DNA from 3 places in the Photobacterium angustum genome. Region 1 is predicted to be linked to each of the others. Evidence: riboswitches for the same ligand, from Rfam matches in the RefSeq annotation. Region 1 holds a riboswitch; each other region holds the start of a gene.
The links. Region 1 has a riboswitch for lysine ahead of BTO08_RS08145 (Na+/H+ antiporter NhaC family protein). Riboswitches for the same ligand answer to the same signal wherever they lie in the genome.

Region 1 (7,803 bases):
AAGATCAAGGTTTATCACTGTCTGATGTGACGAATAAACTGCAAGAGCGTCATAATAAGAAATAATTCAATTGTCAGTTACGATGAAAAAGCCAGCTAAATAAGCTGGCTTTTTGTTTCGCAATAATTACGTATTACTGGATAAAATAAAGAGGACTATCCCTATTATCATTAAATGATTAACGACCTAATGCCTCTTTATAATGTAATCGACATACCGATACGTAACGAGCATTGCCACCAATTTCAACTTGTTCACCATCAGCAATAGCACGACCGGTTTCATCTTGACGGATCACCATGTTAGCCTTGCGACCACAGTGACAAATTGTTTTTAGTTCAACTAACTTATCCGCCCACGATAATAAGTAACGACTACCTTCAAAAAGTTCACCTAAGAAGTCTGTACGTAAACCGTAACATAAAACTGGAATATCGAGTTTATCGACCACTTCCGTTAATTGATAAACCTGCGCTTTAGATAAGAACTGGCATTCATCAATTAATACGCAATCAATTTTACCTTTATCCGATAACGCTTTTAATCGTTCGAATAAATCATCTTCTGCATTAAATAGCTCAGCCTCTTCTTCTAAACCAATGCGAGAGCTGACTTTACCCACACCAAAACGATCATCAATCGCAGCAGTAAAAATAACGGGGGTCATTCCTCTTTCGCGATAATTAAATGAGGATTGCAATAATGTGGTCGATTTCCCTGCATTCATAGCAGAGTAATAGAAATACATTTGGGCCATGAGGATTCCCTAGTAATACGATTGGTTTAAAAAAACTGCGCCGATGCTACAGAAATTCACTCACAATGAAAAGTGATAGACTTAACAAGTACAAATTAGTTACAAAAAAGCCCATACTCTTTTTTATGAAAAGTGTATGGGCTTAAAAGAGCAGAGATAAAATCAGCTTTTTACTGTTGGGACATAAGTACGTCGTGATAACCAAGCAAACAACACACAAACCATAATAAAAGTAATTATAGCCGCGATGAAGGCTACGGGTAATGAATCAGTAATACCTAGCACAAGGAAGCCAATAGTAGAAACAAAGGCGACAGAAACTGCGTAAGGAAGTTGCGTTGCGACATGATCAATATGATGGCAACGAGCACCCGTTGAAGACAATATTGTAGTATCTGAAATCGGTGAACAGTGATCACCAAATACAGAACCTGCTAATACCCCCGCTAGCATTGGTAGCATCAAGGTAATATCGGTTGCCCCAGCTAAATCACCAGCAATAGGTAACATAATGCCAAACGTGCCCCATGAGGTACCTGTAGAAAATGCCATCACGCCTGATAATAAAAATAAGATCATCGGTAATAACATAGGGTTAATATTCCCTTGTACGAGGGTTGATAAATATTGCCCCGTTTTCATATCACCAATAACGCTACCAATACTCCAAGCAAATAATAAAATTAAAATCGCACCAAACATGGATTTAGCACCAATCCATAATGTGCGAATAACTTCATTAAATGCAATACGCTGTCGAATAACAGGAATAATCGCGGCAATTAAGCCAAATAAACCACCAAGACAAAGTGACTTACCGACATCAGTATTTTCAAACGCACCTAGCAGAGCAAAAGATTTACCGTCTGCTGCTAATGCTTGATAGCCTGTAAAAATCATAAAAAAGAACGTGGCAAATATTAAAATAATAATCGGCCAAATTAAATCACCAACTTTACCTTTCGTACTTTCAACAATTTCTAATTCGTCAGTTAAATCTTTTGCTTGTTCATCAACATCACTGCCTTCATCAAATCCACGACAATGCATTGCTGCCATCTCATGTTTTTTCATTGGTCCAATATCCCATTGGAACCAAGACACAACAAAAACCATAGCTAAAGCAAAAATAGCATAGAAGTTCATTGGCGCTAACGTTAAAAAGGCACTTAAAGGTGTATATTCTGTTACCCCATGAGTAACTAAAATACCGCCAATTAATGTAATTATATACGCCCCCCAACTCGATGCAGGCATTAGAACGCACATTGGAGCGGCTGTTGAATCCAATATATAAGCCAATTTAGAACGAGATACATAATAGCGATCCGTTACAGGACGAGCGATAGAACCCACCGCTAAACTATTAAAGTAATCATCAACAAAAATAAACACGCCTAAAAAGGCAGCAAGCAGTTTCGCGCCCCTTTTCGTTTTAATTTTTGTTTGTGCCCATGCAGCAAATGCACGAGTACCACCAGACAATGTTAACAATGCTGTCGTCATGCCTAATATAATGAGGAATAAAACAATACTCATATTCCAGGTGTTAATGCCACCATCAGATATGAATAAGTTTTGTATTGTGTCTCCTAAATAAGAAGCTGAATGATTAAATGAAAAATCATTTAAATAAAGTGCTCCTAATACGATACCCGCACCAAGAGAAACTAACACACGCCGAGAAAGTATCGCTAACCCTAACGCAACAATAGGAGGAATAATGGATACTAATGAATGGGAGTAATCTACTAAATTCATGATCTCAAAGACAACCGAATTAGGTTGGAGATCTACTGGATAACATGGTGGTTAACCATATTTGAAGAACATCTTAGCTCTTCTCTTTCACAGTAGCGCTCCATAGTGAATATGATTATATACTATGGCAGTGTTGCACTTATTCAATACAACCCCAGAAAAAGGATTTGACGTCACTCTTACTTCGGCATTAGCTCCTTTCATTAACCGTCATTGGTTTCACCCTCTTGTTAATTACTATTAGATAACGCGCCTCTACCTTACATCAAGGTTGCGATTATTCTACGTAATGTTTCATTATTTGCAACAACATCACGTGAAACATTTAACAACACATCAAATGGCATTGTTTTATAAATAAATCTTATCTAAGTATAGCTTCACCCATTAAATAGTATGAACCTACGAGCAGATATGTTTCATTTTGTAACTATGTAAACATCTATTAAGCATAAATCCGATATTCGTTTTTTTATAAAGATACGAATATCGCTATTATTAACAATTAACAATAAAGAACGTTTAAAGTGTTTTGACATAAAGAATAAAAGCATTACTATTGTAATAAATGATTCGACACTGCTATTATTATTTACAGTTAGTTAAAAATAACAGGAAATATAAAAATGTCTGATGCAATGAAAGCACTTTTAAACCTTCGTAGTCTTCGTGCGCTTTCTCGTGAATATACTTTAGAGCAACTTGAAGAAGCTTTAGAGAAATTAACTACCGTTGTTCAAGAACGTGCTGAAGCTGAAGAAGAAGAACAAGCAAAAGAAAATGAGCGTAATGAAAAATTAGCTCAATATCGTGAAATGCTATTAGCTGATGGTATCGACCCTGAAGAATTGTTAGCAAGCCTTTCAAAAGCACCAAAAGCAAAACGTGCTGCACGTCCAGCTAAATATAAATTCATCGATGAAAACGGTGAAGAAAAAACGTGGACAGGCCAAGGCCGTACACCAAGCGCGCTTAAGCAAGCACTTGAAAATGGTAAATCTTTAGAAGAATTTGAAATCTAATTTCCTGCCATATATTTAAAAAGCTCAACTTAGTTGGGCTTTTTTTATACTTCCATAAACCCAAAATTATAGACACCTATCTAAAAAATATGTTTTAACATTGCTTAAAGGTATATCTAAGTAAACCTTTATTAGTTTTGAAATATATAAAGCACATATCAAAATAAAAAGTCAGGCAGTAGAGCCTGACTTTCAATACAGATAACCTATTATTATGGCTATAACTATTAAATACGATCAGCAAGATGGCTGACAGCTAAAGCAAAATAATGAGAACGGTTCCATTTCATTAATGTTTGATAATTACCGTACACAAGGTAAGTGCGTCCATGTTCATCATCAGGTTGAATTAACCACGCATCAATGTCTTCTTTTGGTAAATTCCCACCACTCATTGTGCGAACACCCAATGTTTGCCATTGCGCCAGTGTTTTTGTCTTTTCTACACCCGTACCTTTTAAATCAGCCGATAATGATGATGGGACCTTAACTTGACGTCCCCAAGTATATTTATCATTCCAACCTGATTTTTTTAGATAATTCGCTGCAGATGCAAAAACATCCGCTTTTGTATTCCAAATATCTGCTTTGCCGTCATTATTACCATCAACCGCAAAGGTTAAATAAGATGTTGGCATAAATTGGCATTGACCCATCGCCCCTGCCCATGATCCTTTCATCTCATCAATTGTAATATGACCTTCTTGAAGAATTTGTAATGCTGCCATTACTTGTTTACGGAATAAGGCTTCACGACGGCCTTCATAAGCCAACGTGGTTAATGCTTCGACAACATGGTAATTACCTTGTAATTTACCAAAATTACTTTCAACTCCCCACAACGCGACAATAAAACGTGGCTGTACGCCGTATTCTTTACCTATACGATCTAACGTTGTTTTATTCTCTTGATATAAACGACGTGCTTGTTTGACTTTCCAATCAGGTACAGCGCGTGGAATATATTGATCTAATGTTAACTTTTTCTCAGGTTGGTTTTTATCCGCCTTTACTGCACGATGAGTAAATGTAATGTCTTTAAAAGCAGAATCGAGAATAGGCTCAGAAATACCATTACTACGCGCCTCTGCTTTTAGCTTATTTATATATGCGTTAAACCCTTCATCAGCAGCAAAAGCTGTTGAGGAAATCCCTAATCCTAAGGCCACAACGGCCGATATAAAACGCTTATGCATAATAACCTTAATTAACTCTGCCGGCTTTCTCGGCTTTATATTGATCCAATAAATTTGTTACTGGCGGTGGAACCTGAAGATAGAAGCCAACGGTCTTTAATGCTTCTTTTACTTTTTCAACATCGGCCAAGGCTAACTTTCTACCTTCTAACTTTATCACCATAACAAATTGCGGTTTACCAAAAGTATTCATTAATACTTCAGGCACATCGGAGAAATCATCTTTCTTATTTACATATAAATATGTGTTATCTTTTTTTAAGCTTTTATAGATTGCACACAACATTTCAATTCACCTATTTGTTAAAGCTTATTCTTTCAGACAGCTATTTTAACGTATCATTCCCCGCTGGTTTATTTTTCACCATACAGGATGAGACTTTTGTCTGAATTTCCAATGTCAAAGCAAGGATAACTTGCCCCTAACTGCTAGGGAATATACCATGCTAGTACCTTTGTGATAATCAACAAGAATGGTTAATTTAAGTATTACCCATAATAATGCCATGACCAAGACAACTGAACTTAAAGGGAGCTCATTTACGCTCTCTGCACTTCATTTAATTGATGGTGATATCAAAAAAGCGACCGATCACCTTAAAGAAAAAATTGAACTCGCACCTAATTTCTTTGCATCAGCTCCCGTTGTTATCGATATCTCTAATGCAGGCAAAGATATTAATTTTGAGCAATTAAAAGTAGCAATTGTCGACGCGGGCATGATCCCTGTAGGTATCAGCGGTTGTAAAGAACAAGCGTTACAAAATCAAGCAAAATCTGCTGGATTTGCTATTATGAATGCCGCACGCACGGTGAAAGAAAAAACAACAGCAGAATCTACTGAAGCAGAGCCATCTTCTCAGCCAGTTCAAGGCCGAGAGTCCGCACTTATCATTCGCACTCCTGTTCGTTCTGGTCAACAGATTTACGCTAAAAATCGTGACCTTATCATTCTCAACCATGTGAGTGCGGGCGCTGAAATTATTGCTGATGGTTGTATTCATATTTACGGTACGTTACGTGGTCGAGCATTAGCTGGAGCGAACGGAGACCTAGAAGCGACAATTTTCTGTCAGAACTTGCAATCTGAACTAATTTCAGTTGCAGGAAACTACTGGCTAAGTGATAACATTCAGGATGAGTTCTGGGGCAACGGTGTTGTAATTTCAATTGCTGATAATACGCTTAGCATCGAGCACCTTGCTTTATAAAAGTTTTAATAAGGAATTTAGTAAATGGCACGAATTATCGTTGTTACTTCAGGTAAAGGCGGCGTTGGTAAAACAACTTCAAGCGCAGCCATTGCATCTGGTCTAGCATTATGCGGTAAAAAAACGGCGGTTATTGATTTTGATATTGGTCTACGTAACCTTGATCTCATTATGGGTTGTGAGCGACGTGTCGTTTATGACTTCGTAAACGTTATCAACGGCGAAGCGAATCTGAACCAAGCATTAATTAAAGATAAGCGTGTTGACAACCTTTTTGTTTTACCTGCATCTCAGACTCGTGATAAAGACGCACTCTCTCGTGAAGGCGTTGAGCGTGTTTTAAATGACTTGGATAAAATGAATTTTGATTTCATTATCTGTGATTCTCCAGCAGGTATTGAAACCGGTGCTTTAATGGCACTTTACTTTGCTGATGAAGCTATTGTAACAACGAATCCTGAAGTCTCTTCTGTTCGCGACTCTGATCGTATTTTAGGTATTCTAGATTCTAAATCTCGTCGAGCAGAACAAGGTAAAGACGCAGTTAAACAACACCTTCTTCTTACACGTTATAACCCAACACGTGTAACTCAAGGTGAGATGCTAAGTGTTCAAGATGTTGAAGAAATTTTACACATCCCTCTTTTAGGTGTTATTCCTGAAAGCCAAGCAGTACTAAATGCATCGAACAAAGGTGAACCCGTTATTTTCGATAAAGAATCTGACGCAGGTATTGCTTATGAAGATACTGTTGCTCGTTTATTGGGTGAGGATCGCCCATTTAAATTCTTAGAGGAAGAGAAGAAAGGCTTCCTAAAACGTTTATTTGGAGGCTAATGTAATATGGCACTGCTTGAGTTTTTCCGCCCGAAAAAGACAACCACAGCGAATGTAGCAAAGGAAAGGTTACAGATTATCGTCGCTGAACGTCGTAGTGCTGGACAACCGGCTCCAGCCTACTTGCCTCAATTAAAGCAAGACATTTTAGATGTGATCAGTAAGTACGTTCAAATCGACCCGAATCAAGTGTCTGTAAACCTTGATCATAAAGAGGAAGATTTATCAGTACTCGAACTTAACGTAACGTTACCAGACGAAGAACGTTAATAAAGAAAAACCCGCAACAGCGGGTTTTTTCTTTTCTAATGCATCGTAATAAATCAATTAGGCTTTTTCGTCTAATAGCGCTAATACACGTTGCTCAAATAAATCACGACGCCAGTTTTTCAACATCTCAGGACGTTTTTCATCTTGACGCTGATATTTCCATGCCCAAGATAACACTTGGTGGATCTGCTTTTTAGAAGCTAAAAACTCAGGCGCTAAGCCGGTCTCTTTTTCAACATCTGTTACAACATCTTTGATGTATTTTACCATCTGCTTATAATGTGGAAAATCAACCAAACGCTCTATTTTCGCGGGATAATCTTGCGCTGCAATACGATCGCAATCGTGCACCATTTTCAATAAACGGTTACCGTGACGTTGGATCTCCATTGGCTCAAAATCTTCTTTCTCAAGCCCAGCTCGTGATTTGATATTAAAACGCGCTAATTTCCATAAATGTAATTCTTTGACAATGAAATTTAATGCAATATCGCGTTTCTGCGCTTCACGTACTCGCCACGCTGCAACTTTTTGCAAAACTGAGAGTTGTTGTGGAGTTAACTGCCATGCGTTTTTAATATCAAGATACGCTTTTTCAGGATCAACGGGCTTAATACGACGTTGCATGACAGATTCGCATTCTTGTTGTAATGCTTCCATGTAACCTCGTTCCTCTACCTTAGCTAATAAGGTTTCAAACAACGGCTTTAGGTAATAAACATCTGCAGCAGCATAATCAAGTTGCTTTG
Region 2 (7,803 bases), 710 kb from region 1:
TTGTTTATCGGAACTTTATTTGGGTTCGTTAGAAAGAGCTTATTCCAACAAAGATGCGTGTAGTGTGCGAACCACGTCTTTAGCTTCATCTTCATTAATTAAGAAACATAAATTATGTGGGCTAGCACCGTAGCAAATCATACGAAGGTTATGATCTTCTAGCGCGCCAAAGATATCTTTTGCTGAGCCTTTCGTATCACTCATTTGGTTACCGATAAGTGCAACCAGTGATAGCCCTTGCTCGACGTCAACCACACATAATTGGCTTAATTCTTCAACGACTTGAAGCGGAAGAGTTGGCGCACCGCCACCAGTATCGGTTTGATCTAAGGTAAGTGAAACGCTTACCTCTGAGGTTGTGATGAGATCAACTGAGATTTTATGTTCAGCCAAGATACGAAAGACTTCTGCTAGAAAGCCATATGCATGGAACATATTTAAGCTAGTAAGTGTCACCATGGTTTGGTTGGCACGTAATGCGAGTGCTCTAAATAGTGGCGCTTCTTCAACGGATTGTCTGATCCAAGTACCGCCTTGCTCTGGTGCTTTTGATGAACCTACAAATACTGGGATCTGTTGACGAACAGCAGGCACTAGAGTTGATGGGTGTAAAATTTTAGCACCAAAGTTTGCCATTTCAGAAGCTTCACTAAAACTGATCTCTTTGATCGGTTTCGCGGCTGATGTAATACGTGGGTCGGTAGTGTATAAACCCGGTACGTCAGTCCAAATCTCTAATGTGCTAGCATTTACGGCTTCTGCAATTAAAGCGGCACTATAGTCACTCCCCCCACGACCAAGTGTTGTCGTAACACCTTGGCTGTTTGATCCAATAAAGCCCTGTGATACCACGATATTATTGTCTAATAGTGGTAATAATTGCTCAGTTGCTAATTGCTTAATGGTTTCTGGCTGTGGGATCGCTTTACCAAATTGATCATCAGTACGCATGATGGAACGAATATCTACACGTACAGCTGGGGCGTTTAGCTCGACTAATATTTGACTAAAAAGATGGGTTGAAAGCAACTCGCCATGGCTAACAATTTGATCGGTCAATTGTGCTGAGGTTGTTGATGCCGCATGTTCAGCTAAGGTTGCGATGTTATCAAGTAGGCCGTAAATAGCGTCTTGAATATTCTCTGGGTGCTGAAGTTGATCAAGAACATCTTGGTGGGTTTGGGTCAATGTCTGAATACGCTGTTGACGGATCGTTGAATCGCTCACGCCATTGGCAAGTTCTACTAGAATATTAGTGACACCAGAGCAGGCGCTGATTAACACAATTTTAGTTTCTGGGTTAGCAGTAACAATTGCAGCACTTCGGCTCATTGCGGTGTAATCAGCAACACTGGTACCGCCAAATTTTGCGACAGTTAGTGAATCTGAATGTGTTGTAGCCTTGTCCATAATTAATTTCTCCCTAAATAGTAAACACATCACAAGGTAGGCTATTTTTTCGGGAGTATTCCCGACATCCTGTCAGGAGAGCATAAGAGGTGAATAGTCACTCACCCAGAAGCTCCCCACCAATGTCAATCATTGACCTTGGTGACAGCTAGAAGGATTCAACCTTCATAGCCGATATAACTCATCCCCTAATCAGTTATACCTCGGCGTTACTCTCCCTCTCATAATGGCGATTGGATGGGGTCCTGTCATTATGATACCTAGGTAACGCTCCTCTTCCGTTTTAAGTCGTACTGTTTGAATAATAAGTGCTTGAATAAAATATCATCTTATTGAATAAGATTCATCACCCTGTTGTCAAATGGAATATGACAATTTATTTACATATGATATTTCATCAATATGTGTCATGAGATGGGTATTGGTCGCTTGCACCAATGAAGGGGCTCTAATACTCTAAAAGAGATAGCAACGCGTTCCACATAAAAATATCGACAGGGACAATGACTTTACGGAGCAAAAGAATGACAATTACCAGCTTTATCCCGCCGCATCGAACCCTCATGGGGCCGGGACCATCAGATATTTATCCGCAAGTATTACAAGCGCTTAGTCGTCCTACGGTAGGGCACCTTGATCCGTTATTTATAGGCATGATGGATGAATTAAAACAATTGTTGCAATATGCCTTTCAAACCCAAAATGCCTTTACTATCGCTGTTTCAGCGCCAGGTAGTGCTGGAATGGAAGCCTGCTTTGTTAATCTCGTTGAAGCTGGGGATAAAGTGCTAGTTTGCCGTAATGGCGTTTTCGGGGAGCGGATGCGGGAAAATGTCGAGCGTTGCGGTGGTGTTGCTATCGTTGTGGATAACGAATGGGGGACGGCGGTTGATCCTGATTTAGTGGAACAAGCGTTACAAAACGATCCTGAAATTAAAATTGTCGCTTTTGTTCATGCCGAAACCTCAACCGGCGCATTGAGTGATGCGAAAACATTGGCGGAAATTGCCCATAAACATGATTGCTTAACGATTGTTGATGCGGTGACATCACTTGGTGGTGTTCCTTTGCTGGTGGACGAGTGGCAATTAGATGCGGTTTATTCTGGTAGCCAAAAGTGTTTGTCTTGTACGCCGGGGTTATCGCCATTAACGTTTTCTCAAAAGGCGATAGATAAGATCCAGCAACGTAAAACCAAAGTACAAAGCTGGTTTTTAGATCAAAGTTTGGTGCTCGGTTATTGGAGTGGTGAAGGTAAGCGTAGCTATCACCACACAGCACCTGTAAACAGTTTATATGCGTTGCATGAAGCCTTGGTATTATTGCAAAACGAAGGGTTAGAAAATGCATGGCAGCGCCATCGAAATACCCATGAAGAGCTTAAAGCTGGGCTTGAAAAGCTTGGTATTAAATTTGTAGTAGAAGAAACCTCACGTTTACCCCAACTCAATGCGGTTTATATCCCTGAAGGTGTTGATGATGCCGAGGTACGTAATGAGTTGCTGCAACGTTACAACTTGGAAATCGGAGCAGGTTTAGGTGCGCTGGCTGGTAAAGCGTGGCGTATCGGTTTGATGGGGTATGGTGCGAGAAGTGAAAATGTTGCTCTGTGTTTAAAAGCGCTAGAAACTACATTGAAATAATTTATTGATGAGTAAATAAAAATGGCTACCAATAGGGTAGCCATTTTTTATGGTTATTTAGCAGCAGACGTTGCCTTTGCTTCGCTGTTTTGCTGCTCAAAATTTAAAGATGGAAACAAGAACAGCGCTTCATCTCTGATTTGTGATGCTTGCTCTTTATTGCCGAGGGCATCGTAAGCGAGGATCAGGTTTTGATACAGTGCAGGTCGCGGCCATGTTTTCGCTTTCTCGGTTGCCCATTGAATATAGTCTTCAATTAGTGCTGGCTTATTACTGCTAATTCCGAGCTGTAACTGGGTTAATTGTAAGTCCCAATCAAAACGGTTTTTCCACGACCATGGATTATTCACCTTAAGTAAGTATTCAATATTTACTGGGCGAGTGGTTTCAAATTTAGTTAACTGCCAACCTGAATACAGGGTCGTTATCATAAAGCTAGAGATAAATATTGGTACAATAAGTGCAAAAACTTTCAGCCCTAGTACGTAGCTTAATGATTGGCGGTGATATTTGGTGGTGAGGTTATCCACCCAAAATATCAGTATGATAAAGATCAGCCAATGGACTAATGAATGGTAGAAAGGATACTCAAGTTGGGTATGCAGAACGATAGGGAAAAACAATCCTATTAAGGCTAACTGGGTACCATTAGGCGCTTTTCTTATTTTTACCATTACCGCAAATGCAGCAAGCAATAAGCCGATAAGTGGGACTATACCGCCTTCGTCTGCCCAGAAAAGTAACTCGTTATGTGGGTGATCTAAGCTAGGAACACCTGCATGTTGTGCTGGATCTTCATTGTGCCATAACGCAGTTTGCGTGATGTAAGCGGCTTCAAATTTACCGTAGCCATAACCTGTAAGTGGTTTATTGATTAACATATCATAGGCTTGTGGATATATTACTCCTCTAGCACCACTTGTAACTTGTGTTGCGTTTGATTTTGGAGACCAATTTTCAGTAGATGAAATATTCCATGCCAAACAAAGCCCTAATGCAACCATTAACAACCACAAACGTTGTGCTTGTTTTGCGGCAAAGCGACGCAAATACGGCAGCATTAGTACTACGCCAATAACTGCACCTAACCAACCTGTACGAGAGTTCAACACCACTAACACCGGAATGGTGAGTACAGGGGTCATGAGTAATATGACATGCTGCCATGACCATTTACCGCGATATAATGGGATACGTGCTAATAGATACGTACCAATCACGAGCCCTGTTGCAAGAAAACTCGCCATCACATTTGGTTGTTGAAAAATACCATAAGGGCGGTTAGCGATAGTGTCATAGCCGATAGGGTTCTTTGCTGGGATCCAAAGGTATTGGTACCATGCAAATATGGCTTCAATGAGTACCCCAATTAAAATAAACCATAACAAACGTTGGCGTTGCTGGTGGGTAAAAACGAATTGCTGCAAGCTGACAAAAAATAGAAATCCAGCCCACAAGGTAAACAAGCGATTAAACGCCGCTCCTGCATCAGCATTGGAATAAAAAATGGGGAGAGTCAGCAGAACACAACAAGCAAACAATAATAGTGTTAGGCGTGAATAACGCCAGATTTGTTGGCGACAAATTTCCAGTAAGCCGAAGGAGATAGCAAAACTAAAAGGGATCCAAACTGCAGCGTTAAACGAGAGCTCAAGCCCTGAACCGCCGGGGTTATGTTGGAAGTAGTGCATAGCAACAATAAAAATAACACCGATTGTTGCAAGGAAATAGCGTACCAATGGTTTAGAAATCCGTTTCTGTTCTAATCTGGTGCCTTCGAGTTGTAACACTGTCATGGTTGTTCCTGAGTATGAATAAGCAAACAGGCTGAATAAAATCAGCCTGTTATCATATATTAGCGTGTTTTCATATTCTAACCTAGCAGCGGTTTAAGGAACCTTGCTGTATGTGAGCCTTTCACTTTCGCTACATCTTCAGGTGTTCCTGTTGCAATGATTTCACCACCACCGCTACCGCCTTCAGGACCAAGATCGATGATCCAATCTGCGGTTTTTATTACATCTAAGTTATGTTCGATCACCACAATGGTATTACCTTTATCACGCAATTTATGCAGTACTGTTAATAGCTGCTGAATATCGTGGAAGTGTAATCCGGTTGTTGGTTCATCCAGAATATAAAGTGTCTTTCCGGTATCGCGTTTCGATAACTCTTTTGCTAGTTTAACACGTTGTGCTTCACCGCCTGATAAGGTTGTCGCCGCTTGACCTAAACGAATATACGATAAACCAACATCCATTAAGGTTTGTAACTTTCTTGCAATAGCGGGAACCGGATCAAAGAATTCTCGTGCATCTTCAACCGTGAGCTCTAACACTTCATCAATGGTTTTACCCTTATAGCGGATCTCTAAGGTTTCACGGTTATAACGCTTACCTTTACAGGCATCACAAGGTACATAGACATCTGGTAAGAAGTGCATTTCAACTTTAATAACACCATCACCTTGGCATGCTTCACAGCGACCACCACGAACGTTAAAGCTAAAACGTCCTGGTTTATAACCACGGGAACGGGCTTCTTGAGTGCCTGAAAAAAGCTCACGAATCGGGGTGAAAATACCTGTATAAGTGGCAGGATTTGAACGCGGAGTACGACCAATCGGGCTTTGGTTAATGTCGATAACCTTATCGAAATGTTCTAGATCTTGGATCTCACGATACGGCGCTGGTGTGCCTGTCGTTGCACCATTTAATTTGTGATGAGCAATTTCAAAGAAGGTATCGTTAATAAGCGTTGATTTACCTGAGCCAGAAACACCGGTAATACAAGTAAATAAACCAACTGGAATCTCAACATTGACATCTTTTAGGTTGTTACCCGTAGCGCCCAGTAGTTTAACCGTTTTTTCGGGATCAAACGGTGTTCGCTCAGCGGGGATTTCAATTGCTTTTTTCCCACTGAGGTATTGTCCTGTTAACGATTCTTTTGATTTTAAGATATCTTTAACGCCACCTTGCGCAATAATATTACCACCGTGAACACCTGCGCCAGGACCAATATCAATCACATAATCGGCTGCACGAATGGCATCTTCGTCGTGTTCCACCACAATCACGGTATTTCCTAAATCACGAAGGTGAATTAAGGTTTTGAGTAGTCGTTCGTTATCACGCTGGTGGAGACCAATGGAAGGCTCATCTAAAACGTACATCACGCCCACAAGCCCCGCACCAATTTGGCTGGCAAGACGAATACGTTGTGCTTCACCGCCAGATAAAGTATCTGCACTTCGAGATAGGCTCAGGTAGTTTAAGCCAACATTGATTAAGAAACTTAAACGCTCGTTGATCTCTTTTAAGATCTTTTCTGCAATTTGTGCCCGTTGCCCCGTTAAAGCTAACTCATCAAAGAATTGGTGCGCGCCACTAATGCTCATTTCACAGATTTGTGGCAAGTTAGTCTCACCAATAAACACATGACGTGCCTCTTGACGTAATCGTGAACCATGACAGCTTGAACATGGCTTAGTCGAAACAAATTTAGCTAGCTCTTCACGTACCGAGTTTGATTCGGTTTCACGGTAACGACGTTCCATATTATTGAGGATCCCCTCAAATGGATGGCGTCTTACGGTAATGTCACCACGATCGTTGATGTATTTAAACTCGATCTCTGTATTGCCAGAACCGTTTAAAATGACTTCTTTGATTTTCTTCGATAGCGAATCAAAGGGCGCTTCAACATCAAATTTATAATGCTCAGAAAGTGATTTAAGCATTTGGAAATAATAAAAATTACGTTTATCCCAACCGCGTATAGCGCCGCCAGATAAACTTAATTCGCCATTTTGAATCACCCGTTCGGGATCGAAGTACTGCTGAACACCAAGCCCATCACAAGTACCACACGCACCGGCTGGGTTGTTAAACGAGAACAGGCGTGGTTCAAGCTCTTGCATACTATAACCACAGTGTGGACAGGCAAAATTGGCAGAAAATACCTGCTCTTCACCTTCTTCACCAGACATCGGTGCTATCACTACATTACCGCCTGATAGCTCTAAAGCGGTTTCAAACGATTCGGCTAAGCGGATCTGTAGATCGTCACGAACTTTGAAGCGATCAACGACCACTTCAATAGTGTGCTTTTTGTGAAGCTCCAATGTTGGTGGATCGGAAAGATCGCAAACTTCACCATCAATGCGGGCACGGATATAACCTTGAGCGGCTAAGTTCGCCAGCGTTTTAACGTGCTCACCTTTACGCTCTTTAATGATAGGTGCCAGTAGCATTAGCTTACTGCCTTCTGGCATGGCTAAGACTTGATCGACCATCTGGCTCACAGTTTGCGCCGCAAGAGTAATGTCATGAGTTGGACAGCGAGGCTCACCGACACGCGCGTACAATAAACGTAGATAGTCGTAAATTTCGGTAATCGTACCAACGGTTGAGCGTGGGTTGTGCGAGGTCGATTTCTGCTCGATAGAGATAGCAGGTGAAAGCCCTTCAATATGATCGACATCAGGCTTTTCCATTAAGGATAAAAACTGACGCGCGTAGGCAGAAAGAGATTCAACATAACGACGTTGGCCTTCCGCATATAAGGTATCAAAAGCCAGAGAGGATTTCCCCGAACCTGATAACCCTGTGATAACGATGAGCTTATCGCGGGGGATCGTTAGATTAATATTTTTAAGGTTATGGGTGCGAGCACCCCTGACTTCGATGTTATCCATATCAGTGATGATTCTTTTATTTTATTTAACGACTAGTATTTCACAGCGGAT
Region 3 (7,803 bases), 890 kb from region 1:
GATAAAATCGTACCTGAGAACGTAATACCATGTAAAATCTGACAGAAAATAAGCACATATATATCATTTGTCGCTGCGGTTAATCCCCAACGTACCACGACAGCAATTGCAGCAAGTCTAAATAATGTTGATACTTTCCAATTAGCGAACGCTTTACGACTAATTAAGTAAAAAACGATCACTGAAATTGTCGACAGACTCCACAAATAACCAATGGTATCTGAATCTAGCCCCTGTTCTTTCCAGTAGACTGTACTGAAGAAATAGTAGCCACCATGGCTTCCTTCTAACAAAGAAGCGACCAATAGAAATAACAGCGTCTCTTTACAACATAATACTTTGAAAATATTCTTTCTTTTTTGCTCATTATGGTGGCATACCATAGGTACAGTTGGCTTCATTAGAGTACCTAGTAATGTTGCTCCCAAACCAATAGCTCCCATTACTGGTACAGAACTTACACCAAAATTATGAACCACCCACCCCATACAAGCCGACGCAACCGTTAATGCAACCGCTCCCCATAAGCGAGTGTAGCCATAATCTAGTCGATCATCTCGAGCATAGTGATTTGATATCGCATCCGAAATAGCGACCGCAGGACCAATCGCTAAATTAAATAACACGAGTAGTAATGCAAGCACCCAAAATGTTGGCGTAATCGTACCTATCCAGATAAAGGCAATAAAGCCAAGTAAGCTTAAAAACATTGACCAACGAAGGAACGGTATAAGGTGCCCAACTTTGTGAAATAAAGGTGTTAATGTAAAGTTGATTACACAACGAGCGGCAAGACCAAAACCGATCAGCATCCCGATATCAGCATCTGAGATCCCTAATTTTTCTAACCATAATCCTCTGAAGGGTAAATACACCCCATACGAGAACCAGAACATAAATTGATAAGTTGACATCCATACTGATGGTCGACAATTAAGCATTCGCACTATTACTCCTTTCAATGTTTTAGTAACAGTAACGAAAATAGTTATCATTAACAATTTGAAGAAATACCATAAAATAATCAAAAACAGTCACATTGAGTGACTGCTTTTAGAAAAAAATTAAATATATTTCGATTTATTCTTTTAATTACTTAAGTTTTTTCTAAAAACAAATGTTGCGAAATTGTAAAATCATCTATCTTTATAATTATGCGTTTATATTACGACTTCTATAAATAGAATAAAAAAGGGAGATGAGCATGTCTTTAATCCTATCCATTAAGCGGTTTTTGTTTGTGGTTTTAGTTGTAACTCCTCTCGTTTCTACTGCTGATGAAATGACGCCGGAACAACAATTTGAGATCGGTAAACAAAAAGCCCTTGTTTGTATCACTTGCCATGGTGCCGATGGTATTTCTGCAACGGGTACCTATCCCAACTTACAAGGCCAAAAGCAGCAATATTTGGTCGCAGCACTTAAAGCATACAAACAAAATCAACGTGTTGATGGTTTAGCGATATTAATGCAGGGTTATGCTAAAGATTTAAGTGATCAAGATATGAAGGATCTCGCGTATTACTTTAGTACCGTAAAAACAGATACCAGCCATCAATCACAATAAACGGCATTACTTGCTAAGGTTATGACGATGGATATTCAGTATAATTATAAAATCGTTAAGTACTTTATGATCGCTAGTGTTAGTTGGGCGTTCATAGCTATGTTAATTGGTGTTATTTTAGCTGCGCAACTTTATTGGCCTGCCCTTAATCTCGATTCTGAATACTTTCAATTTGGTCGTCTTCGTCCATTGCATACTAACGGCGTCATTTTTGGCTTTGTCGTTAATCTTTTAATGGGAACATCCTTTTATATTGTTCAACGCACCTGTAAAACACCGCTATATAACAACACTGCTGCTTGGTCTGTCTTTTGGGGATGGCAATTTGTCCTTCTTCTCGCCCTTATTACCCTACCGTTAGGTTTTACTACCTCAAAAGAATACGCTGAACTTGAATGGCCAATTGATATATTAATTGCCGTCATCTGGGTGATGTATGCCATTGTATTTTTTATGACAGTTGCTAAACGCACCGTTCATCATATCTTTGTTGCTAACTGGTTTTATGGTGCGTTCATTATTGTTATTGCGATGATTTTTATTGCTAACAACCTCGAATTGCCTGTCACGATGTGGAAATCTTACTCTATTTACTCAGGGGCCGAAGATGCCATCGTGCAATGGTGGTGGGGACATAATGCGGTTGGTTTTTTATTAACCGCTGGCATCATTGGTATGAACTATTATTTCATTCCCAAAATTTCCGAACGCCCTATTTATTCTTACCGCTTATCTGTTATTCACTTTTGGGGCTTAGTCGGCTTTTATACTTGGGCTGGCACACACCATCTTATATATTCTTCTGTTCCAGATTGGTTACAAAATCTCGGCATAGTGATGTCGTTAATTTTATGGCTACCCTCATGGGGTGGCGCCTTTAATAGCATCATGACATTGCTCAACAATAAGCAGAAACTTAAGCACGATTACATCATGTGGTTTTTCTTCTCTGCCATTGTTTATTACGCGTTAGCGACTTTTGAAGGGCCATTATTAGCTATTCGTTGGTTTAATATGATTGCTCATAATACCGATTGGATCATCGGCCATGTGCATTCTGGCGCGTTGGGCTGGGTTGGTATGTCCGCCATCGCCGTATTTTATTACTTTATCCCTCGTTTATATGGTCACGAGCAATTGTGGTCAAATCGTTTAGTTAAATGGCATTTCTGGTTTGCGCATATTGGGATTGTACTTTATGCCGTTGCACTGTGGATTGCTGGAATTGGACAAGGCTATATGTGGCTAAAAGAAGATGCTAATGGCTCTCTTAGCTATAGTTTTGTCGAAGCGATGAACTTCAGTGCACCATGGATGTTAGTTCGCTTTATCGGTGGTGCGTTGTTTGTGTTAGGTATAATTTTAATGATTTATAACCTATACAGAACGCTAAAACAGCCAAAACCTAGATCAGTTAAGCATCAAAATGCAGTAACAGAAAAGGTAGATACTCATGATTAATAAAGATTTTACCTCATCTGTAGTGATCCTTATTGTTGCAACAACTTTGGTTGCTGCCTTTTCATTCTTAGTATGGGTACTTCCTGCTTTTTTTTACCAAGATAAGTTAATTGCTGAATCAAGCGCGAAACCATTAACCGCATTAGAAGTTGCTGGGCGCGATATTTATATCAGTGAAGGTTGCCATACTTGTCATACCATGATGGTACGTCCATTAAACGCAGAAATTAAACGTTATGGACGATATAGCCGAGAAAGTGACGATATTTATGAACATCCCAATTTATGGGGTTCAAAACGTACTGGACCTGATCTCACCAATTTAGGTCGAAAATATTCTGATCAATGGCACATCATTCACCTAAGAAACCCTCGTGATGTTGTACCAACTTCGATTATGCCCTCTTATCCTTGGCTCTTTGAACAAGTACTTGATGGTGAAGATATTGATGCAAAACTAATTGCATTACGTACCCTTGGTGTTCCTTACACTGATAAGGAAATTAAACAGGCACGATTAGAAGTAAAAGGTAAAACCAAGGCACAGGCATTAATCGCCTATCTACAAAGTCTGGGACAAGATCAAGGAGTACGACCATGAGTACTTTTTGGAGTGGTTGGGTCATTATCCTAACCCTTATTTTTCTCGCAATTATGATCGTCGTTGTTGCGTACTACTGGAAGAAAAACAGTGCAGCCAACGCTAATCGAACCGTCGATAGCTTTGATGGTATCGATGAAAACGATGCCGCCGTACCAAACCTTTTACTTCTTTCTTATCTTCTCGCTTTCATTATCGCTGCCGTTTTTTTGGTGCTCTATCCTGGCATGGGAAACTGGCAAGGACTCATGAAGTGGCAATCAAGTAGTGAAGCGGCTTCAACCTCTACCACTTCATTAGCCAAACAAATTAGCCAAGTACCTAATGGTGATACATCATTTCAAGCATTAAGTACCTCGCCTGAAATTGTGGTCGCTGGTCGCGCTTTATTTCAAACCCATTGTGCGGCTTGTCATTTAAATCAAGCACAAGGTCAGCTTCATTTCCCTAATTTAAGTGATACCGTTTGGCTTTATGGTGGTAGTGATGAGGCGATCCATCATTCGATTGTTAAAGGTCGTAACGGAGTCATGGCTGGCTGGAAAGATATTCTGACTGAAGAAGAAATTGAGAATGTTTCATATTATGTCGCTTCACTTGAAAAAAATCGCATTATCTCAGAGCCCGCGGTCAAGCTTGAACTCGGTAAAACCGTATTTGATGCTAACTGTACGGCTTGTCATGGCAGTAATGCAAAAGGTAATACTGCGATTGGTGCGCCAAATCTAACCGATAATATCTGGCTTCACGATGGCAGTGTTGAAGGTATTATTGCGACGGTAAAATATGGCTTAAACAATCTCATGCCTGCTTTTGAAGAGCAACTCAGCGATAGCGAAATTCAAGCATTAGGTGCTTATATTCGCCACCAAGGAAATAGACAAAACGAGAAACTCGCAGCGCTTGATCCGGATATGGTTAGTAAAGGGCAATACCTTGCTTATGCAGGAGATTGTATTGCTTGTCACACTGGTGAAGGTGGCGAACCATTTGGTGGCGGTTTAGGATTTTTAACGCCATTTGGCACGCTTTATTCTACCAATATTTCAGCACATCCAACCTATGGTATTGGGGATTACACCTACGATGAATTTTATGATGCGCTACATAAAGGTAAAGGCAAACATGGCTACCTTTATCCAGCTATGCCCTACTCGTCTTATCAATATGTGACAGATGAAGACACCCAAGCACTTTGGGCTTACATGCAATCGCTTAATTTTGTGAATACTCGTAATGAAGAAAACAAGATGATGTTCCCAAGTAATATCCGGTTAGGACTACTTGGTTGGAATATTGCCTTTCTTAATACCGACCCTTTGCAATACCCAGCAGATGCCACCGAACAATGGAAACGGGGTAAATATTTAACCATGGGGTTAGGCCATTGTTCGGAATGTCATACTCCACGTAACGTTGCACAAGCCTTGATAGAAAAAGAGCTATTCCAAGGTAATTTGATTGATGGCTGGAAAGCCCCAAATATTACCGCAACAGAGCTATATCAAGATCGTTGGGATGTAAAAACACTAACCGACTTTTTAAAAACGGGTCATTCAGATAAAGGAACCGCATTTGGTGGTATGGCGGAAGTGGTACAAAACAGTACCCGTTTCTTGACAGAACAAGACGTCGCAGCCATTTCGGAATACTTGATCACTGGCGATAAATATAACGAGTTAGATAGATCGGTTCCACAGCTCAACCCACCCGGTTTTGGTGACTTGGTGCCAGCCAATGTTGATATTCAAACCGTTGAGCTAAAACCGTTAAGTAGCAACGATCCTGAAAACGAAGCCAAACTATATGGTTTATATGTTCAAACCTGTGGTGCATGCCATGGTAAAGACGGTAAAGGTAGAAAAGGGATCGCCCCTACACTGCTTAACAATGGGATAATTATGCACAGTGATCCTTACGATACAATTGCCGTTACCATTCGTGGTTTATCGCCAAACTTCATGGAACAAGACAGTAACTTTATGCCGATGAGTAGCTTTAACTCGGTGATCAGCGATGCCAACCTCGCGAAGTTAATTAGCTTTGTCCGCAATAAGTTAGGTGATAGAACTGTAGCTGTCACCCCACAAGAAGTGGCTGAGGTAAGAAAAGATTTAATTAAAGGCGGCTACGCTGGAAATATACACGCGATGACAACACCAGAACAAAATCAGCCGAATAGCATAACAGAATAAGCGATTATCTAAATGGAATATAACGCTACTAATTGGTTAACATACCATCAACAGTAACAATATTTACAATTAATATGCATTTTATGCCTGCTTTTTATTGCCTAAGCAAAATTAATAGGTATCATCAAATTTCAATCCTTTGAGTAGAGGCGCGCTGCCTAAAAGTATCCAGATGGAGGGTGACACCTTTGAAGTCTGGGGAAAGGAGTCGGCGCCGAAGTGTTTGTTGTGTCGTCAACAATCGCTGGGTCTGCATTAAATAAGTGCAGAACTGCCATAGTTATTTTGTCTATGGAGCGCTACCCTAAGGGATACGAAGAAGTATTTTTTCTCCTGAAATCTGTTTCTCTATCCTTTCGGTAGATCTCCACCTATATAGGTGTTTAAGAGATCCATGAATCTAGTTCAATATTCTGACTCCCTGCTATCTGTTGTACCACCCTTGCTGGCGGTTGTTTTAGCAATCACTACACGACGTGTATTGTTATCACTTGGCCTTGGTATTGTTGCAGGCGCAATCCTTCTTAATGATTACAGCCCTTTAGCGGCGCTTCAATATATCGTAAATAAAGTTGTAGGCCTTGTTTGGGCAGACGGTGCTGTTAATAGCGGTAACGTTAATATGATCATCTTCATGCTTTTGCTCGGTGGTTTGATCAGCTTAATGACAGCAACTGGTGCAACTAAAGCGTTTGCTGAATGGGGTGTTCGTCGCTGTAAAGATCGTCGTAGCGCAAATATGCTAACGGGTTTAATGGTTTTTGCTTTCTTTATTGATGACTTTTTCCATAGCTTATCTGTGGGGCCGATTTGTCGCCCTGTAACAGACCGTTTCAATATTTCACGTGCAAAGCTTGCCTATTTACTTGATTCAACGGCTGCACCTGTTTGTGTTATCACGCCAATCTCGTCTTGGGGTGCTTACATTATTGCTATTCTTAGCGGTATTTTAGTAACAAACCACATTACAGATATCAGTGCTATTTCATTGTTTGTTCAAATGATCCCAATGAACTTGTACGCCGTGTTTACGCTATTAATGGTTATCGTTGTTATTTTCTTCCAACTTAACATTGGTCCAATGCGTCAACACGAAGAATGGGCAGAAGAAGGTAAGCTATGGGATGAATCTAAAGGCCACCCTAAAGGCTTAGAAATTACTACTGAGTCTGAAGGCCAAGGTACTATGATTGATATGGTATTGCCTATTCTGACACTGACTGTCTCCAGCGTTATCTTTATGATCATTAGTGGTGCTGAAGTATTAAGCGCAAAAGGCGAAGCTTTTAGCCTGATAGCTTCTTTAGAGCATACCGATCTAGGTGCTTCATTGGTTAATGCATCTTTATGTAGCCTAGCTGTTTCTATTCTTCTAGCTTTACGTTTAAAACTACCACGTAAGACTTGGTTAACTGCGGCACCTCAAGGTGTACAAGCGATGATCCCTGCAATCATTATTCTATTGTTTGCATGGACGATCGGTACTGTTGTGAGTGATATGTCTACAGGCCAGTACCTAGCCTCTTTAACTAAAGGTGGTTTCCCAACGGAATTACTACCAGCGTTAGTCTTCATCCTTTCATGTGCAATGTCATTTGCGACAGGCACAAGCTGGGGCACGTTCGGTATCATGTTACCACTTGCTGGTGATATGGCGGTAGCAAGTGATGCTCACCTATTAATGCCGATGTTATCTGCAGTACTTGCAGGATCTGTCTTTGGTGATCACAGCTCACCTATTTCAAGCACAAGTATCTTGTCTGCAACAGGTGCAGGTAGTCACCATATGGATCACGTGATGACTCAGCTACCTTATGCATTGACTGTCGCTATTGGCGCACTATTAGGCTATCTAGCAATGGGCATCTTATCTTCAACAGTTGCGGGTATTGCTGTAAGTTCTGTTTGGTTCCTTGCATGTTGTACGATTCACCTACGTCGTCATAAGAAACAACTGCAAGCAGTAATAGCATAAACAT

Region 2: it holds a riboswitch for lysine, as region 1 does, so the genes downstream of both, lysC (lysine-sensitive aspartokinase 3) here and BTO08_RS08145 (Na+/H+ antiporter NhaC family protein) in region 1, are expected to answer to the same signal.
Region 3: it holds a riboswitch for lysine, as region 1 does, so the genes downstream of both, BTO08_RS04275 (Na+/H+ antiporter NhaC family protein) here and BTO08_RS08145 (Na+/H+ antiporter NhaC family protein) in region 1, are expected to answer to the same signal.

The regions. Positions count from the first base shown of each region.
Region 1 covers NZ_MSCJ01000001.1:1,887,868-1,895,670, forward strand. Annotated here, with positions in the region: gene hisIE (bifunctional phosphoribosyl-AMP cyclohydrolase/phosphoribosyl-ATP diphosphatase HisIE) at 1-65, shown strand, start outside; gene BTO08_RS08140 (thymidine kinase) at 179-757, opposite strand; gene BTO08_RS08145 (Na+/H+ antiporter NhaC family protein) at 920-2,518, opposite strand; lysine riboswitch at 2,604-2,784, opposite strand; gene BTO08_RS08150 (H-NS family nucleoid-associated regulatory protein) at 3,145-3,540, shown strand; gene BTO08_RS08155 (lytic murein transglycosylase) at 3,768-4,736, opposite strand; gene BTO08_RS08160 (YcgL domain-containing protein) at 4,744-5,022, opposite strand; gene minC (septum site-determining protein MinC) at 5,243-5,947, shown strand; gene minD (septum site-determining protein MinD) at 5,972-6,784, shown strand; gene minE (cell division topological specificity factor MinE) at 6,791-7,054, shown strand; gene rnd (ribonuclease D) at 7,112-7,803, opposite strand, start outside.
Region 2 covers NZ_MSCJ01000001.1:2,594,167-2,601,969, reverse strand. Annotated here, with positions in the region: gene lysC (lysine-sensitive aspartokinase 3) at 40-1,410, opposite strand; lysine riboswitch at 1,512-1,696, opposite strand; gene BTO08_RS11695 (pyridoxal-phosphate-dependent aminotransferase family protein) at 1,935-3,053, shown strand; gene BTO08_RS11690 (PglL family O-oligosaccharyltransferase) at 3,107-4,849, opposite strand; gene uvrA (excinuclease ABC subunit UvrA) at 4,927-7,752, opposite strand.
Region 3 covers NZ_MSCJ01000001.1:999,572-1,007,374, reverse strand. Annotated here, with positions in the region: gene BTO08_RS04300 (3-phenylpropionate MFS transporter) at 1-941, opposite strand, end outside; gene BTO08_RS04295 (c-type cytochrome) at 1,205-1,567, shown strand; gene ccoN (cytochrome-c oxidase, cbb3-type subunit I) at 1,595-3,028, shown strand; gene ccoO (cytochrome-c oxidase, cbb3-type subunit II) at 3,021-3,629, shown strand; gene ccoP (cytochrome-c oxidase, cbb3-type subunit III) at 3,626-5,824, shown strand; lysine riboswitch at 5,961-6,134, shown strand; gene BTO08_RS04275 (Na+/H+ antiporter NhaC family protein) at 6,219-7,799, shown strand.